DNA from 3 places in the Paenibacillus terrisolis genome. Region 2 is predicted to be linked to each of the others. Evidence: riboswitches for the same ligand, from Rfam matches in the RefSeq annotation. Region 2 holds a riboswitch; each other region holds the start of a gene.
The links. Region 2 has a riboswitch for cyclic di-AMP ahead of ACI48K_RS00460 (KamA family radical SAM protein). Riboswitches for the same ligand answer to the same signal wherever they lie in the genome.
Positions count from the first base shown of each region.

Region 1 (4,913 bases), on a different contig from region 2:
TGGAGCCTGATGAAGAACCAGTTTCCCTCCGTCATCATCCTGTTTTTGTACCAGCTGCTGTGGGGGATTTTCCTTTACAGGCTCATCGACACCGCAGTGACCCAGGTACTGCAAAGATACCCTGACCCGCCGCCCACCGGGCTCAGCCGGATCCTGTTCCTGTTCGAAGGACAGCTCGGGCTAAGCACCAACCCGGATGTACGCCTGTATTTCTGGCTGCTGATTGGCATGACTGCGGTCCGTCTGCTGATGACCCCCTTAATCCAGGCCGGAATTCTTTACGGACTTGTTCCAAATGACGCCAGAGGAACGGGGCTTCCTCTTTTTCAGGGAATGAAGGAATTCTGGAAGCCGGTTGTCCTTTTTTATATCCTGGAGCTTGCGCTTACTTTGCTGCCTTCGCTCTGGATTATTCCAAAGCTGACCTCTCTGTGGCCCGGCCTGCTGCAAAAAGGACTTGACCTGCCATCCTCCTTAACGATCCTCGGCTATGTGCTGGGCTGGCTCGCTTACGGATGGTTCATCCGGCAAACCTTGCTGTTCGCATTGTTTGGCTACTTGTTCAAAGCCGGTGTATGGAATTCCCTGTTGATTTGTTTCAGGCATCTTCTTCAGGGTCTCGCCATATCCCTGATTCTCATCGCTTTCGGACTTGTTCTTTTCACTTTATTCGGCACGGTTTCTTGGATTTGGACCGGCCTTCTCGCCCTGATTCTGCAGCAATCCTATCCTCTTATTCGCAGCGCGTTTAAAATATGGAGAGTCACCTCTCAATATCGGCTCTGGCAAGCCAAGTCACAAAATAGTTAATTTTTTTTCACCACTTTCAAACCTTGAAAGCACAAGGCCTCCGCGGATACGCGGGGGCCTTGTGCGTTAAAGTGCCCTCTTAAACTTGTTAATTAACCATTGCCAAAAGATGCCTGTATTTGTTACAATAACAACAGCACAATTTCAGTAACAGTTTTGTAATCATTTTTGTCACCTTTGGCAAGAATCTTCTACTGAATGACGAACTAGTAATTTCAGGTGTGAACTAAGAGCCGAATTCCCTTCGCCAGGGAAACGGGGGAACCATTTTGGGTGAATTGATTCCGAAGTCAGGAATCATAGGGGACCTTCAACCGAATCCTCAAGCTAACCTCGTAGGCATTGGAAGGAGCATAACTTCTTGAAAAAACAGTTAGCCGCAGCAGCAGTAAGTTTTGCCATTCTTTTCACAATTGGAGCTGGTAGCGCTTTCGCGGATTCCAAACTGGACACTGTAGTCGATTCGGCTCTTGGATCCAGCTATGTATCCGGTGGAACAACCACAGCAGGCTTCGATTGCTCTGGATTTACGATGTACGTGTACTCTAAGCTTGGTATCAAGCTTCCTCATCAATCCGGCTCTCAATACAAAATGGGAACCGCCGTTTCCAAAGATGAGTTGATCCCAGGCGACCTGGTTTTCTTTAACACTTCCGGCAAAGGCGTTTCACACGTAGGAGTATTTGTAGGCGACGGGAAATTTGCTCATGCCTCCTCTTCCAATGGAGTAGTCATCAGCAAATTAAGCGAAAAGTATTATGTTGAGCGTTATGTTGGCGCTAAACGCGTTATGAGTACCGACAAATATGAAGACGTTACAGGAGATTCCGCTGAGCAAGACAACGTAGAATAATCAGGAACCGGAAACCCGCAAGAAAGTGATTCGATGCTTCGATCATTTTCTTGCGGGTTTTTTCTATTTATTTGGTATTTCCCATCTAGGAATCATTACCCGGCTGACGGCCATTTCAATCAGGACTTAAGCCTTCTTTTTCTTAAATATCAGGCATCGAACTTGTCAAAGCTGGGCGCGTTTGGTAGAATAACCAAAGGCAATAGTAACAACTTTGTAATCTTTGCTGTAACTTTGTTTTTGTGCACATACTACAACAAAACTGCCGAATTCCCGGTGCACGGGAAACGGGGGAACCACATCAGGGTGAATTGATCTCGCTCCAAAGGGATCATAGGGAACCTTCAACCGAATCCTTAAGCTAACCTCGCAGGCCTCGGAAGGAGCAAGACATCATGAGAAAGACGATTGCAGCAGCGGTAACGAGTTTGGCTTTGGTGTTCACTATGGGAGCCGGAAGTGCCTTTGCGGCCACACCGACTACGACTACTTTGAGCAGTGTCGTCAAATCCGTATACGGCACACCTTACAAATTCGGAGGAACCACCCTTGCCGGGTTCGATTGCTCCGGATTTACCAGATACGTGTTCAGCAAAATCGGCGTTCAGCTTCCTCGCGTATCAACCGCCCAATACAAGCAAGGAACGCCGGTAGCCAAAAGCAACTTGAAAGCGGGCGATCTTGTCTTCTTCAATACGCTTGGCAACGGAGTATCCCATGTTGGCATCTACGTCGGTGACGGCAGCTTTGCGCACGCCTCTTCCTCAAAAGGCATCCGCATCGACAAGCTGAGCAACAACTACTACAACAACCGTTACGTTGGAGCGAAAAGAATTCTGAGCCAATACAAATTTTCCGTATTTGCCGCAAACTGATTTCATGAATCTTTATTTGACCCTCTATTTTGGAGCCGCCCTGATTCTTGCCGGAATCGGAGCGGTTTTTTGTTCCCTGCTTATATAACGAGATAAGCCCGCGAAAGGTTACCGTTTTCCTGCGTGTTTCAATTGAATATTTACAAGCCCGTCTTTTCCCGGTAGAGTGAGGTTACAAGATTCTACGGAGTTCATCTTAGTGACGGCATTCCTACATTAGAAGGAGGCGCAAAGATGGATAAGTTTATCCCGGAATTTCATGTCGTTCCCATGGAGGAAAGTCATGGCGCGGAAATCTGCACCTGGCGTTACGACTCCCCTTACGATATTTATGGCTGGCTCCCGTGGGAGCAAATGAAAGCGCTTGATGTGGAGTTTGGCAACCCGGTTTTGCGGGCCGAGCAATATGTTTCCGTTTTAGACGAGAACGGAGTAATGGCGGGTTTCGCCCAATATTTCCCCCTTACCGGCGTAACACGCTTAGGAATTGGCATGAAGCCTGAATTATGCGGACACGGCCACGGAAAGGCGTTTGTTTCCGCAATCGTAAAAGAAGCGGTTCGCAGAAATCCGGACCACGAGGTTGATCTGGAGGTTCTCACTTGGAACAACCGGGCGATCCGGGCTTACCAGAAAGCTGGCTTTACGATCACCGACCTATACGAGAAAATGACCCCCGGAGGCGTATCCAAACCCTTTTACTGTATGGTCTACCGTGGAGATCCCGGTCTTGCGTAAGTGCCGCTCGCAACTGCATTCGACCAAACCGACAAATCGCCTATGATAAATTGCACTTTAATGGCAGTATTTTTCGTTGATTGTGTGCTATTTTTGACATAAAGGCTATGATCCACCATATTGTTCCGTTATAATGGAAATGGTAGCTTACATATGGAGGGGCGATGGAATGCAAAAGTGGATCATGAGCGGACTTTTTTTCGCGGCATGCGCTTTGGCTGTCGTGCTGATGTTCACCCTGCCGGGCAGGGAGCAAACCGAACAGGAGGCTAAGCCTCAAATGCCCGCAGTTACTTTAAATGCCGAGCAAGCCCAAGCCACGGTTGAGGCGAACTGCATCAGTTGCCATGGAGACCAGCTGCAGGGACAGGTAGGTCCCAACCTGCAGAAGATCGGAGCGGAGCTGACGGCTGACGAATTGTATGGAATTATTACCAAGGGCAAGGGCGGAATGATGCCTTCATTCAAAGATCGTTTGAAAGATGAGGAAATTGCTAACGTCGCGATGTGGCTCTCCGAGAAAAAATGACGGCATCGGCGCAAAGCAAAGCAAGCCCGCCGGGAACCTGAAGTTCCTGGCGGGCTTTTTGGCAAGCTATCGATTTAATCGCCCTCGACCCGTCAATCGGCGGAACGCGTTTTTTCAAATGCCTCATTATATTGCTGGGCTTCTTTGATGTCTATCGCCGTAATTCCGCCTTCCTCCCAAGTTGTTAAACGAAGCGTCACGGTTTTGTGGTCAATGGTGATAAAAGGGTGATGATTAAACGCCTCCGAAATGGCGGCGACCTCATCCACAAAAGCAATCCCTTTCATAAAATTGGAGAACGTATATTTTCGGTAAATCCAGCGTCCTTCCTCAAGCTCCCATCCTTCCAATTTTTCCAGGTGCGCCTCTATTTCCTGCGGTGTAAACGGCATTTTTCTTCCTCCCCGTTCTCTTCAAGAGCTCCCTTTAGATAACGGTTTCACTGATGTTGTGCCGGGCTCTTTGCTACATATTGTATTCCCCTGATCTCATCTTCATGCGCCTTAGTCCAAAGAGACTCTATAACATCATCTATTATTAAATATTTTGTTTGCCATCAAACCAGCTTGATGGAGGTAAGCTCTTCTTCCCCGATAAGGAAATTTATCCGATGCGTCTCGGCATCGTAAATCACAACCGCGCTTCCTACCGAAATCACGGGTTCCGTCCCAAGCCCGTAGAACAGATCCTCGGCCAGCGCCTCCCATACCTCATTTTTTTCTTCAGCAGACAACCGTTCCCAATCTTCCTGCTCCATTTCGAAAAATTCGTAGCTATCCGAGATGCGGCCGACTGCGGCCGTCAAATCTGCCAGAATATATTCATAGTCCCTACCGTGCTTTACTCCCACGGGCAACAATCTCCCTTCTTGACCCTGTTCTTCAGGCTGTGATCTTATTATACCGGAAAAAACCACTTAAAAAAAAACGGAAATCTGTCGATAAAGTAGATAAATCATTTTTTTGGAAAAACCAAAGGAGTCAATCTGCAAGGATGCGGTTTGGCCAAAGATTGGAATCAATTTATCTCAAGGACGAGGTGTACAATGGAAATTTCATCAATTATCGGACTTATTCTCGGACTCATAGCGCTTATTGTAGGGATGTTC
Region 1 covers NZ_JBKFGG010000046.1:15,073-19,985, reverse strand. The annotation lists gene ACI48K_RS23795 (hypothetical protein) at 1-810, shown strand, start outside; cyclic di-AMP (ydaO/yuaA leader) riboswitch at 1,032-1,167, shown strand; gene ACI48K_RS23790 (C40 family peptidase) at 1,172-1,663, shown strand; cyclic di-AMP (ydaO/yuaA leader) riboswitch at 1,917-2,054, shown strand; gene ACI48K_RS23785 (C40 family peptidase) at 2,059-2,538, shown strand; gene ACI48K_RS23780 (GNAT family N-acetyltransferase) at 2,773-3,276, shown strand; gene ACI48K_RS23775 (c-type cytochrome) at 3,446-3,805, shown strand; gene ACI48K_RS23770 (4a-hydroxytetrahydrobiopterin dehydratase) at 3,898-4,197, opposite strand; gene ACI48K_RS23765 (hypothetical protein) at 4,362-4,655, opposite strand; gene motA (flagellar motor stator protein MotA) at 4,851-4,913, shown strand, end outside.
Region 1: it holds a riboswitch for cyclic di-AMP, as region 2 does, so the genes downstream of both, ACI48K_RS23785 (C40 family peptidase) here and ACI48K_RS00460 (KamA family radical SAM protein) in region 2, are expected to answer to the same signal.

Region 2 (4,913 bases):
TTTTACCGTCGAACCGGGAATTTACGTCCCTGGAGTCGGCGGCGTGCGGATCGAAGACGACGTTCTCGTTACGGAAACCGGGGTTGACGTGTTGACTTCGTTCCCTAGGGAGTTAACATATATCTAACATAACGTGATATATTCAAAGGATCTTTTGGCCTGCTTTTATGGCCCGAAGATCCTTTTTTTCTGTAAGTCATATGTAGAAATATGATAAGAAAACATGAAAATTGTAAATCGATTGTTTTCAAAGCGCCTTTTTTCCTATAAAATGTAGCTAATGAACCATCGGTTAAAAAACCATGGGCCTAGACCAGCATTGCAATACATAGAAATTTCAAATCTAAGGGAGATTGGAGAGGGGATTCCGTGTTTAACATCAATCGTTCTATCAGCCGTAAGTTCATGACCACGTATGCGGTAGTCATCGTATTGTCGTCGCTTCTGTTTAGTGTGAGTTTTTATAACATTTCAATGGGAATCATCAATCAAAACGTTCTTCCGCAATTTGACAAAGTGCTGTTGACCAGTACCCAGGATATTTATAAACGTCTGGACACCACCCAGTCGCTGCAATTGTTGAGCGGGAAGGAAAATTCACGTTTCGCCGTCGAATCTTATTTGACCAAGAGCGTAAAAGAAGCCCAGTTGGGCTCCGCTTATTTGATTCATCTGCAAAACGACGCCGCCACTGTAGTGGCCTCCAATGATAATTCCGGGATGAAACCCGGGGACAAGCTGGAAGTGCAAAGCGCCATGAAAGATGCCAAGGAAGTCAAAATCAGCGAGCTTTATTCCGACAAGTACGGCTCCCACAAAACGGCCTATATCGGAATCCCCGGCAGCGAAGCGGTGCTGGCGGTCGGGATCGACGCAACGTTTATCGATGAAAAACGCAACGAGATTTTTTGGACTTGCGCGGGGATTTTCCTCTTCGTCATCGTTGTTGGCCTGGTAATCGCTTATTTCAGCAGTTCGCGGATTACGAAATCGATCAAAAAGCTGGTTGTCGTCACCGAAAAAATGGCGCAAGGCGATTTCCGCCAAAGCCTTGATGTCAAAGGCAAAGACGAGGTTGCACAGCTCTCCGGAAGCTTTAATTTGATGACTTTGCAGCTCAAAGCCATGGTCTCCCAAGTGCTTGCCACCTCGCAATCTGTTGTGGGCGGCTCCGATCATCTGTTCAAATCGGTGGGCACTTATCAGGAGCTGATTTCCCGTTCCGATAAGGCCACGCGGGAAATTGAGCAAGGCAGCATGGCGATCGCTTCGGCTGCTGCGGAAAACGCCCGCGCCATGGAAGAGATTTCGCAAGGCGTACAGCATATCGCTTCTTCTTCAGCCGAAGTGACGGAAAGAATCGGACAAGCCGCGGAGGAAGCCGGTGCGGGCAACGATCTCGCGCAGACAGCCATTGAGCAAATGAAAAACGTTGAAGCGGCCGCCGGAAAAACGCTGGATCACATCCATGTTTTGAATGAACGTTCCGAATCGATCGCGACTGTGGTAGGAACGATCACGGAAATTACGAAACAGATTAATATTCTCGCTTTGAATGCCGCAATCGAAGCCGCGCGCGCCGGTGAACACGGCAAAGGTTTTGCGGTCGTCGCCGAGGAAGTTCGCAAGCTGGCGGAGCAATCGCGAAGCGCCATGGAAGAAATCGCCGAGAATTTGCACAGCATCCGGGAAGAATCCGAAAACTCCGTAAGCGCCATGCGTCAAGCCAGCGATGAAATCGTGTCCGGCACGGATCGCGTGAAAAAGGCCGGACTTGCGTTCGAACAGCTGACGGAGCTGATCCAGAACATCAACTTGACGATTCAATCCGTCTCCGCCTCTACACAGGAAGTATCGGCAGGCACGGAAGAAGTCACCGCTTCCGTCGAGGAATCCGCCAACATTACGTCCAAATCGCTTCAAAGTATGGAGCAAATCGCCCAGTATTCCGGCGAACAGCTGGAAGAAATGAAATTACACACGGAAACGGTCCGCAAGCTGCATGAGCAAGCCTTATCCCTGAAGGAATCCGTGGAGAAATTCCAGGTCTAGCTTGCATCGGACCCTAATCATTAAAAAACGCCCCTTCTCGACCATTGATCGAGAGGGGCGTTTTTGCTTATAGAAAATAGGCTTCATGAATATCGGTTAATTCATTCACGGATGCAATTCCTTCCGCTTTCTTCTTCGGCTTATTCCAATAAGCCTCGTTCCCGGGCAGATCGTCAAACCAGGAGGCGTCATCCGGGCATTCAAGGACCATAAACTTTCCGTATTCATGATCGCGGGATTGATGGTATTTCAAATAAGCCAAGCCGTTTTCGACAGCTAAAATTTCGATTTTCCCGGAGGTATGGCTCATCGATAATCTGACCCGTTTGCCAAGGCCGGAGGTTCGGGCTTTAGCCTCCTCCACAATCCGGTATGCTCTTTGCAAAGGAATGACAAAATCGGAATTTCCGGCAACCGGACGGTTGATAAAGAAATAGTAGGGCGTAACGCCGGCCCAGGACAGCTTATCCAGCAGTTCGCCAAGGACGGCAGGGTCATCGTTGATGCCTTTCAGAACAGGGGTTTGGTTGACGACAATCGCGCCGGCTTCATGCAAAGCTTGGAAGCAACGTTTGGCTTCAGGTGTAATTTCTCGGGGATGATTGATGTGCGCCATGACATAAATGCGCTTTTCAACGGTGGAAAATTCTTTGATCAGCTCCAGCAATTCGGGGTCCTCATATATCCGCATAGGATTAAAGACGGGGATTTTGGAGCCAAGACGGATGATTTTTACATGCTCGATGGCGCGCAGCCGCTCAAGAATCGAACGAAGCTTGCTTGTCGCCAGAATCAGGCTGTCTCCTCCGGTCAGCAGAACATTGTTGATTTCGGGATGCTGCGAAATGTATTCAATGCCCGGGGTTACATCCGCCATCGCTTCTTTCACATCGTTTCGGAACAATCGTTTTCTGAAGCAATAACGGCAATAAGCGCCGCATACTTCCGAAACGATAAGCAGCGCGGTCGTCCCGTATTTGTGCTGGCAGCCGGGGACGACATAGTTGGTGTCCTCGTCGGAAGCATCCCATCGGCCGTATTCTCGCAATTCTCCCGTATTCGGTATAACGAGCTTTCGGATGGGATCCTGCGGGTCTTTCCAGTCAATCAAGTTCAGATAATAGTCGTTCGCCCGAAATACGAATTTGTCCGTAATGGGACGCAGCTCTTGGAGTTCCCGTTCGGACAACCCGCTCACTTTCGCAATGTCGGTAATATACTTCGGTTGTGCCATAACCATCTCCTCCTTTGAATGTGCGACTCATAAAGAAGAAGCATCGGGAACCTGCCTCTTGCAGCAGCGAATAACGAGCATTCCGCCGAATCTCGGGATCAAAGGTCATAAAAAACAAAAAGACCCCGTAAAGGGTCAATGTCTTAAAGCTTAAAATGGCACTTTATGACCCATCCACTGCAAACGAGGTTAGCTGACGGGCTCGGGAAAGATGGTTCCCTACGTGATCAATCAACGATTCGCCCCAAAAGATGGTTCCCCCGCTTTTCGACTTTACTCGTCGAAAACTAAGCGTAATTATATGCTATACCATAAAAGGCCCATTTGTCAAAATTAGTTCGGCTCTGCCATGCGGATTCCCGCGATTTCATAAACCCGGTCCATATCCAGATGATTCCTAATGTGATCGGCGAGGCGGTCAAACGCGGCCTCTTTGCGCGATACGGCCATAAAGGTTGTGCCCAGCGGCTCGAGCCCCTTGGCGATACGCACCGCATCCAGCCAGGAACGCCGCCACTCATCGTTATGAAATAACCCGTGCAAGTAAGTGCCAAATACGCGGCCATCCGGCCTGGAATAGCCGTCATACCTCTCCTCTTCCTCACCATGCCTCCGGATCATAAAGAGGTTCATGGCATCGGCTCCCGGAAGAAGCGCCGTATCCCCGGCGTGAATCTCGTAACCTTCGATCGAAATGGGCTTGCCCGAAGGATGAAGCGGAACAGGGTGAGCGGTCGCCACTTTGCCCTCCGCCCTTACCGTCGTTTTCCCGGGGAGAAAGGTTGTCGTGAGCGGAAGCCATCCGAGCCCCTCGGCTTCGCGCGAAACTTTGGATTCCACCGCATCGGGATCATTCAGCCGCTTGCCCAGCATTTGGTAACCGCCGCAAATCCCGATGAGCTGTGTATGCGGCCGGCCGAGAATGTGCTCCCGGATACCTTTGTCCAACTGCTGTCCACGCACAAAATCCAAATCTCCGATCGTGTCTTTCGTTCCCGGCAAAATGACGATGTCCGGATCGCCAAGCTCCGACAGCTTGTCAACATAACGGAGCGATACGTCGGACTCGGCAGCGAGGACGTCAAAATCCGTAAAATTGGAAATTCGCGGGTAACGGATCACGGCGATATCGACATCCTTATCCTTTTGCGGCCGGGAAGGATAAGTGTCCAATATGACCGAATCCTCGGCTTCGATTTCCAAATCGGGCAAATAAGGGAGCACGCCAAGGACGGGAATGCCGGTGCGCTGTTCAAGCCAATCAAGCCCCGGCTGCAGCAGCGAGAGGTCGCCGCGGAATTTATTGATGATGAAGCCTTTAACCCGGGCCCGTTCCGCAGGCTCCAGCAGTTCCAGCGTACCGACGAGAAAAGCAAACACGCCGCCGCGATCGATGTCTGCGGCCAGAATAACCGGGGCATCGGCCCAGCCGGCCAGATTCATGTTTACGATATCGCGCTGTTTCAGATTGATTTCGGCCGGGCTGCCGGCCCCTTCCATCACGACGATATCGTATTGACCGCGCAGCCGCCCGAGCGCCTCCATGACCAACGGCTTCGCCTGCGGGAGGAATTTCTCCCGGTAGTCCGCAGCGCTAAGATCCTGTAGCGGTTTGCCGTGGACGACG
Region 2 covers NZ_JBKFGG010000001.1:91,881-96,793, forward strand. The annotation lists gene ACI48K_RS00450 (M24 family metallopeptidase) at 1-127, shown strand, start outside; gene ACI48K_RS00455 (methyl-accepting chemotaxis protein) at 370-2,052, shown strand; gene ACI48K_RS00460 (KamA family radical SAM protein) at 2,120-3,286, opposite strand; cyclic di-AMP (ydaO/yuaA leader) riboswitch at 3,450-3,590, opposite strand; gene ACI48K_RS00465 (cobyric acid synthase) at 3,620-4,913, opposite strand, start outside.

Region 3 (4,913 bases), on a different contig from region 2:
GGGAAGAACGTGAGCGCTCCTACAAGAACGACGGCCCCGATAAATACTGCCCCAAATAACCCCGTGTCCGTACGGAACGTTCCCGAAGATTCCGGGACTTTCTTCTTGGCCAATAACGATCCGGCTACCGCCAGCAGTGTGACGACAGAGAAGAAACGGCCCAGGAACATCACGATGCCGGTGGAAATATTCCAAAATGGAGTATTGTCGCCGAGTCCCTCAAAACCGGAACCGTTGTTCGAAGCGGACGAAGTAAATTCATACAACGCCTGTGTCAGACCGTGAAAGCCAGGATTTGAAATCGTGTCCGGAAATAACCACAGAGCTAATGCCGTCGGCACCAGAATAATGAAAGGAGGAATCAGCATCGTGAGCGCAACCAGCTTCATTTCCTTGCCTTCGATTTTTTTGCCTAAAAATTCCGGCGTGTGGCCGACCATCAGACCGGCCAGGAATACGCCGATAATCGCGTACATCAGCACGTTCATGAACCCTGCCCCCGCGCCGCCAAAAACGGTGTTGAGCATCATATTGGATATCGCCACAAACCCGCCGAGCGGAGTTAACGTGTCATGCATCGTGTTCACGGCCCCGGTTTCGGCAGCGGTTGTCACGACTGAATAAAGAGACGATTGCGCAACGCCAAAGCGGACCTCCTTGCCCTCCATGCTGCCCTGATCATGCTGGATGCCATAGCTGTTCAGCACCGGATTCCCATGGTATTCGGCTGTTAACGAGATCACCAGCATGATGATGAACATCAGCGACATGGAAAGGAACAGCACGCGTCCCTGCTTGGCGTTTCCGACGATCTTCCCGTACGTAAACGGAATCGCTGTACCGAATACCATCATGAGCAAAATTTGCAGCAAATTGCTGATCGCGTCCGGATTTTCGAACGGATGTGCCGAGTTGACCCCCAGAAACCCGCCGCCGTTCGTGCCGAACATTTTAATCGACAGCAATGAAGCGACCGGACCTCTGGCAATCAGTTGATCGCCGCCTTGAAGCGTATGGGCAAGTGCCGTAGGCTCCAGCGTTTGCGGAACGCCAAGGGCGACAAAAACAAGCGCCATCACGAACGCAACCGGCAGCAGAATGCGAGTAAGCGCACGAACCAAATCGACAAAGAAATTACCAAGCTGCTTGCCGGCGAGTCCGCGGATAAAAGCGATTGCCGCAGCCAGCAAAGTGGCTGGAGACACAAACATCATGAACACAATCCCGATCATTTGCGACAAATACGATAATCCGCTTTCGCCGCTGTAATGCTGCAGGTTCGTATTGGTCATGAAGCTGATCGCCGTATTAAAGGCGAGCGTCGGTTCTATGTTCGGAACTCCGCTTGGATTAAGCGGCAGATAGGACTGCGTCCGAAATACAAGGTAAACCAGCAAGATCATAACCCCGTTGCTGACCAGGACCGACGCGGCATATTTTTTCCAGGACTGATTTTCCCGTCGGATCCCGCCTATCGCGTATATTAATTTTTCGATGGGGCCAAAAAACTTATCCAGCCCCGTCTTCTCATAATCGAAAACTTTGGCCATATACAATCCGGCCGGACGAGCCAGAAGCAATGCGAGTAGCAGCGTGACTCCAATGGAAAGAATGGCAACCATTTCCTTCATACCCTCCTAAGACAACTGAGTTAAAACTTCTCCGGATTCAATAAAACATACAGCAGATACACAAACATCAAAAAAACGATAACCCCCAAAGCCCAAATCATTGTTCCGCACTTCCTTTATCAATCACTCTGCTCGCCCAGGACGCAATTCCGAGGCAAAATACCGTTAAAATCACAAACGAACCGATCATAATCACATCAAGCATTCCAGTAGTACCTCCCCTTCTTGCGTGTTCAAGGTATTAAAAAGGAAACATTGTCGCCTTTTGAATAAATAACATAATCTGCTCCAAGCGCTTTGTAGACGAGTCTGGAATTTGTTCCGTGGACGATGACATAGATCGGCTTTCTCGTCCAGGACTGGCAGATCTGAATATACAAACAGCACAGCGGCAAACTGTTTTCAAATAGATACACAGGGCCAATTGGCAAATCGGGAATCAACCACGAATCATGTTTTTTAGTATCCACTTTAATAATGTGCTTTATGCCTAATTTATCCATCCGCCGCTTCTCTTTTTCATTGTTGGTCAATACGGCAAACGGCAGATTCTTGATTTGCAATGTCCGAATAAATTCCAATCCCGCTTTCGTAGGCGCAGAAACCAGAATATATTCTTCCTCATGATTCATGATTATTCTCCTCCAATTTAGTAGCCGAAGGCGCAAAAAAAGAAGCCCTGCGAAAAGAGAGAACTAAGTCGCCAGCTTCTTCAGGCACGTTTAATGAAACGCGTCTATAGTCGACAGATGTTTGGACTCTCTTTGGACGCTTGCGAAGTTAGCTGCCGGATTCGGACGCAAGAGTCGCCCTACCCCGGACAAAGGCTGCTCGAACCATGCCCGGCGATTCACCCCATGGAAGCCGCCTGGCGGCTTTCGATTGGTTCCCCCGCTCTTTCTCGTTTTCAGAAAGATTCAGCGATTTTTTTCATTATGACTATAATTTTTCAAATTTAAACGCAAAAAACCACAGAGGCTTAGGAGCCCTGTGGTCTTGTTCCGATCACAAGCTTCATCATCCTCTCTCCGGAGCGGTATAAACCGTTCCTCGCTTTCGAGGTTAGCTGCCGGATTCGGACGGTGAGAGTCGCCCTACCTCAAAGAAGGGTCCATGGCCGTTCTTCTTTAAGGATTCACCCCGGATGCGCATTCGTCCGGCTCCCACACCAGACTTACGCTCATCATTTGGTTCCCCCGATTTCCTATTCGGAAATTCAGCGATTGAATTTAAATAGTAATCATTGTTATTTCATGAACGTATCTTACTCTCGGCATGCTATCCTGTAAAGAATATGCGAAAAGCATGACTACTCCAATCCGGCGTTTTTCTGTGGGGAACCACACTAAAACTCTCGAATACTCTTCCGAATTCGGTATTTCTTCACTTTTCTCAAAATCCATCCGATCCCCGGGCTGGGTTTCGGCAAATTCGAAGTCGAAAATGCCGGAAGCTTCGGCTTCCCTTGATGCATAGCACGCTGGTCCGCGTTGGGCCAGCTTTGCCGGCGTTCCGGTCAGCCGGAGTGAGCCCGGCATCGAGGATGAGCTGCTCGTGCGCAGTTGAGTCGGTCCCGGCAAACTTTCCTTTTGCTGAACAGGTCCTTCCTGGCCTGGAATCAACAATAAACGGCAAACGGCGATTTCTCGAATAGCGGTACAAAATGGCCTTGTTTCACTCCGAGACCGCATTTTCCTGAAAATAGCGGTGCAAAAGGGCCCTATTTTCGGCAAACCGGCCAAAACCAAGTGAAAAGGAGCTCTTCTGAATAAATAAGGCCATAAAATGGCGCTATTCATCCAGAATGAGGCCTCTTCAGTGGAATAAGGCTATAACAGGCCGCTATTTCAAGAAGTGACGGACGGGTGAGGTGTTTGGGTTGGTGTTTGGGTTGGTGTTTGGGTTGGTGTTTGGGTTGGTGTTTGGGTTGGTGTTTGGGTTGGTGTTTGGGTTGGTGTTTGGGTTGGTGTTTGGGTTGGTGTTTGGGTTGGTGTTTGGGTTGGTGTTTGGGTTGGTGTTTGGGTTGGTGTTTGGGTTGGTGTTTGGGTTGGTGTTTGGGTTGGTGTTTGGGTTGGTGTTTGGGTTGGTGTTTGGGTTGGTGTTTGGGTTGGTGTTTGGGTTGGTGTTTGGGTTGGTGTTTGGGTTGGTGTTTGGGTTGGTGTTTGGGTTGGTGTTTGGGTTGGTGTTTGGGTTGGTGTTTGGGTTGGTGTTTGGGTTGGTGTTTGGGTTGGTGTTTGGGTTGGTGTTTGGGTTGGTGTTTGGGTTGGTGTTTGGGTTGGTGTTTGGGTTGGTGTTTGGGTTGGTGTTTGGGTTGGTGTTTGGGTTGGTGTTTGGGTTGGTGTTTGGGTTGGTGTTTGGGTTGGTGTTTGGGTTGGTGTTTGGGTTGGTGTTTGGGTTGGTGTTTGGGTTGGTGTTTGGGTTGGTGTTTGGGTTGGTGTTTGGGTTGGTGTTTGGGTTGGTGTTTGGGTTGGTGTTTGGGTTGGTGTTTGGGTTGGTGTTTGGGTTGGTGTTTGGGTTGGTGTTTGGGTTGGTGTTTGGGTTGGTGTTTGGGTTGGTGTTTGGGTTGGTGTTTGGGTTGGTGTTTGGGTTGGTGTTTGGGTTGGTGTTTGGGTTGGTGTTTGGGTTGGTGTTTGGGTTGGTGTTTGGGTTGGTGTTTGGGTTGGTGTTTGACCTGTTCTAACGCAAATCCTCAAAGTCGACCAGGTATCTGGCAGGATTTTTCTGCTCTGCTGTTATGATAAGTATTAGAGGGTGTACCAAAAGCCGTCATAGATGACTTCTGGGACACCCTCCTGTATCGCTCAATCCCCGGTCTGCACTTTGGCCTGCGCTTTCCCGATCCGGTCGATCCGGTTGGTCCATATCCAGCCGGAATAATCCTTCGGCAGGCGCCGAAGATCCGCGACAGTATCGAATCCACTTGAAAACTCGCTGCCATCGCCTCCCACCACGATCACCCGGGTATTTACCCGGTCCATCCGGTTCAGGAACTTATCGGGCCAGCCCCAAATCCAGGGCGCGATTTTTTCCGGGATGTGCAGTTCTGTGTTCCGGCAGGCATTCGGAACATAACCCGTCCAGCCGGAAGCCTCGTAAGACAGCAAGCATTGCTTTAACGTGGCTTTGGACATCACCCGCATGTCCGGAAGCTGCTCTTTCACAGCGGCTACCGGCTGATCCCCGCCATAAACGGCCAGTTGTTTCCGGCCTTCCTCCGGCACCTCGGCGAGATAGCCGGCCAGTTGCCTGCCTTCATCGGGATTATCGCTCTTGATATGAATT
Region 3 covers NZ_JBKFGG010000006.1:222,894-227,806, reverse strand. The annotation lists gene kdpA (potassium-transporting ATPase subunit KdpA) at 1-1,622, opposite strand, end outside; gene kdpF (K(+)-transporting ATPase subunit F) at 1,652-1,732, opposite strand; gene ACI48K_RS08700 (signal peptide protein) at 1,729-1,836, opposite strand; gene ACI48K_RS08695 (hypothetical protein) at 1,865-2,263, opposite strand; cyclic di-AMP (ydaO/yuaA leader) riboswitch at 2,385-2,564, opposite strand; cyclic di-AMP (ydaO/yuaA leader) riboswitch at 2,668-2,863, opposite strand; gene ACI48K_RS08690 (hypothetical protein) at 2,861-3,430, opposite strand; gene ACI48K_RS08685 (hypothetical protein) at 3,514-4,311, shown strand; gene ACI48K_RS08680 (glycerophosphodiester phosphodiesterase family protein) at 4,433-4,913, opposite strand, start outside.
Region 3: it holds a riboswitch for cyclic di-AMP, as region 2 does, so the genes downstream of both, ACI48K_RS08695 (hypothetical protein) here and ACI48K_RS00460 (KamA family radical SAM protein) in region 2, are expected to answer to the same signal.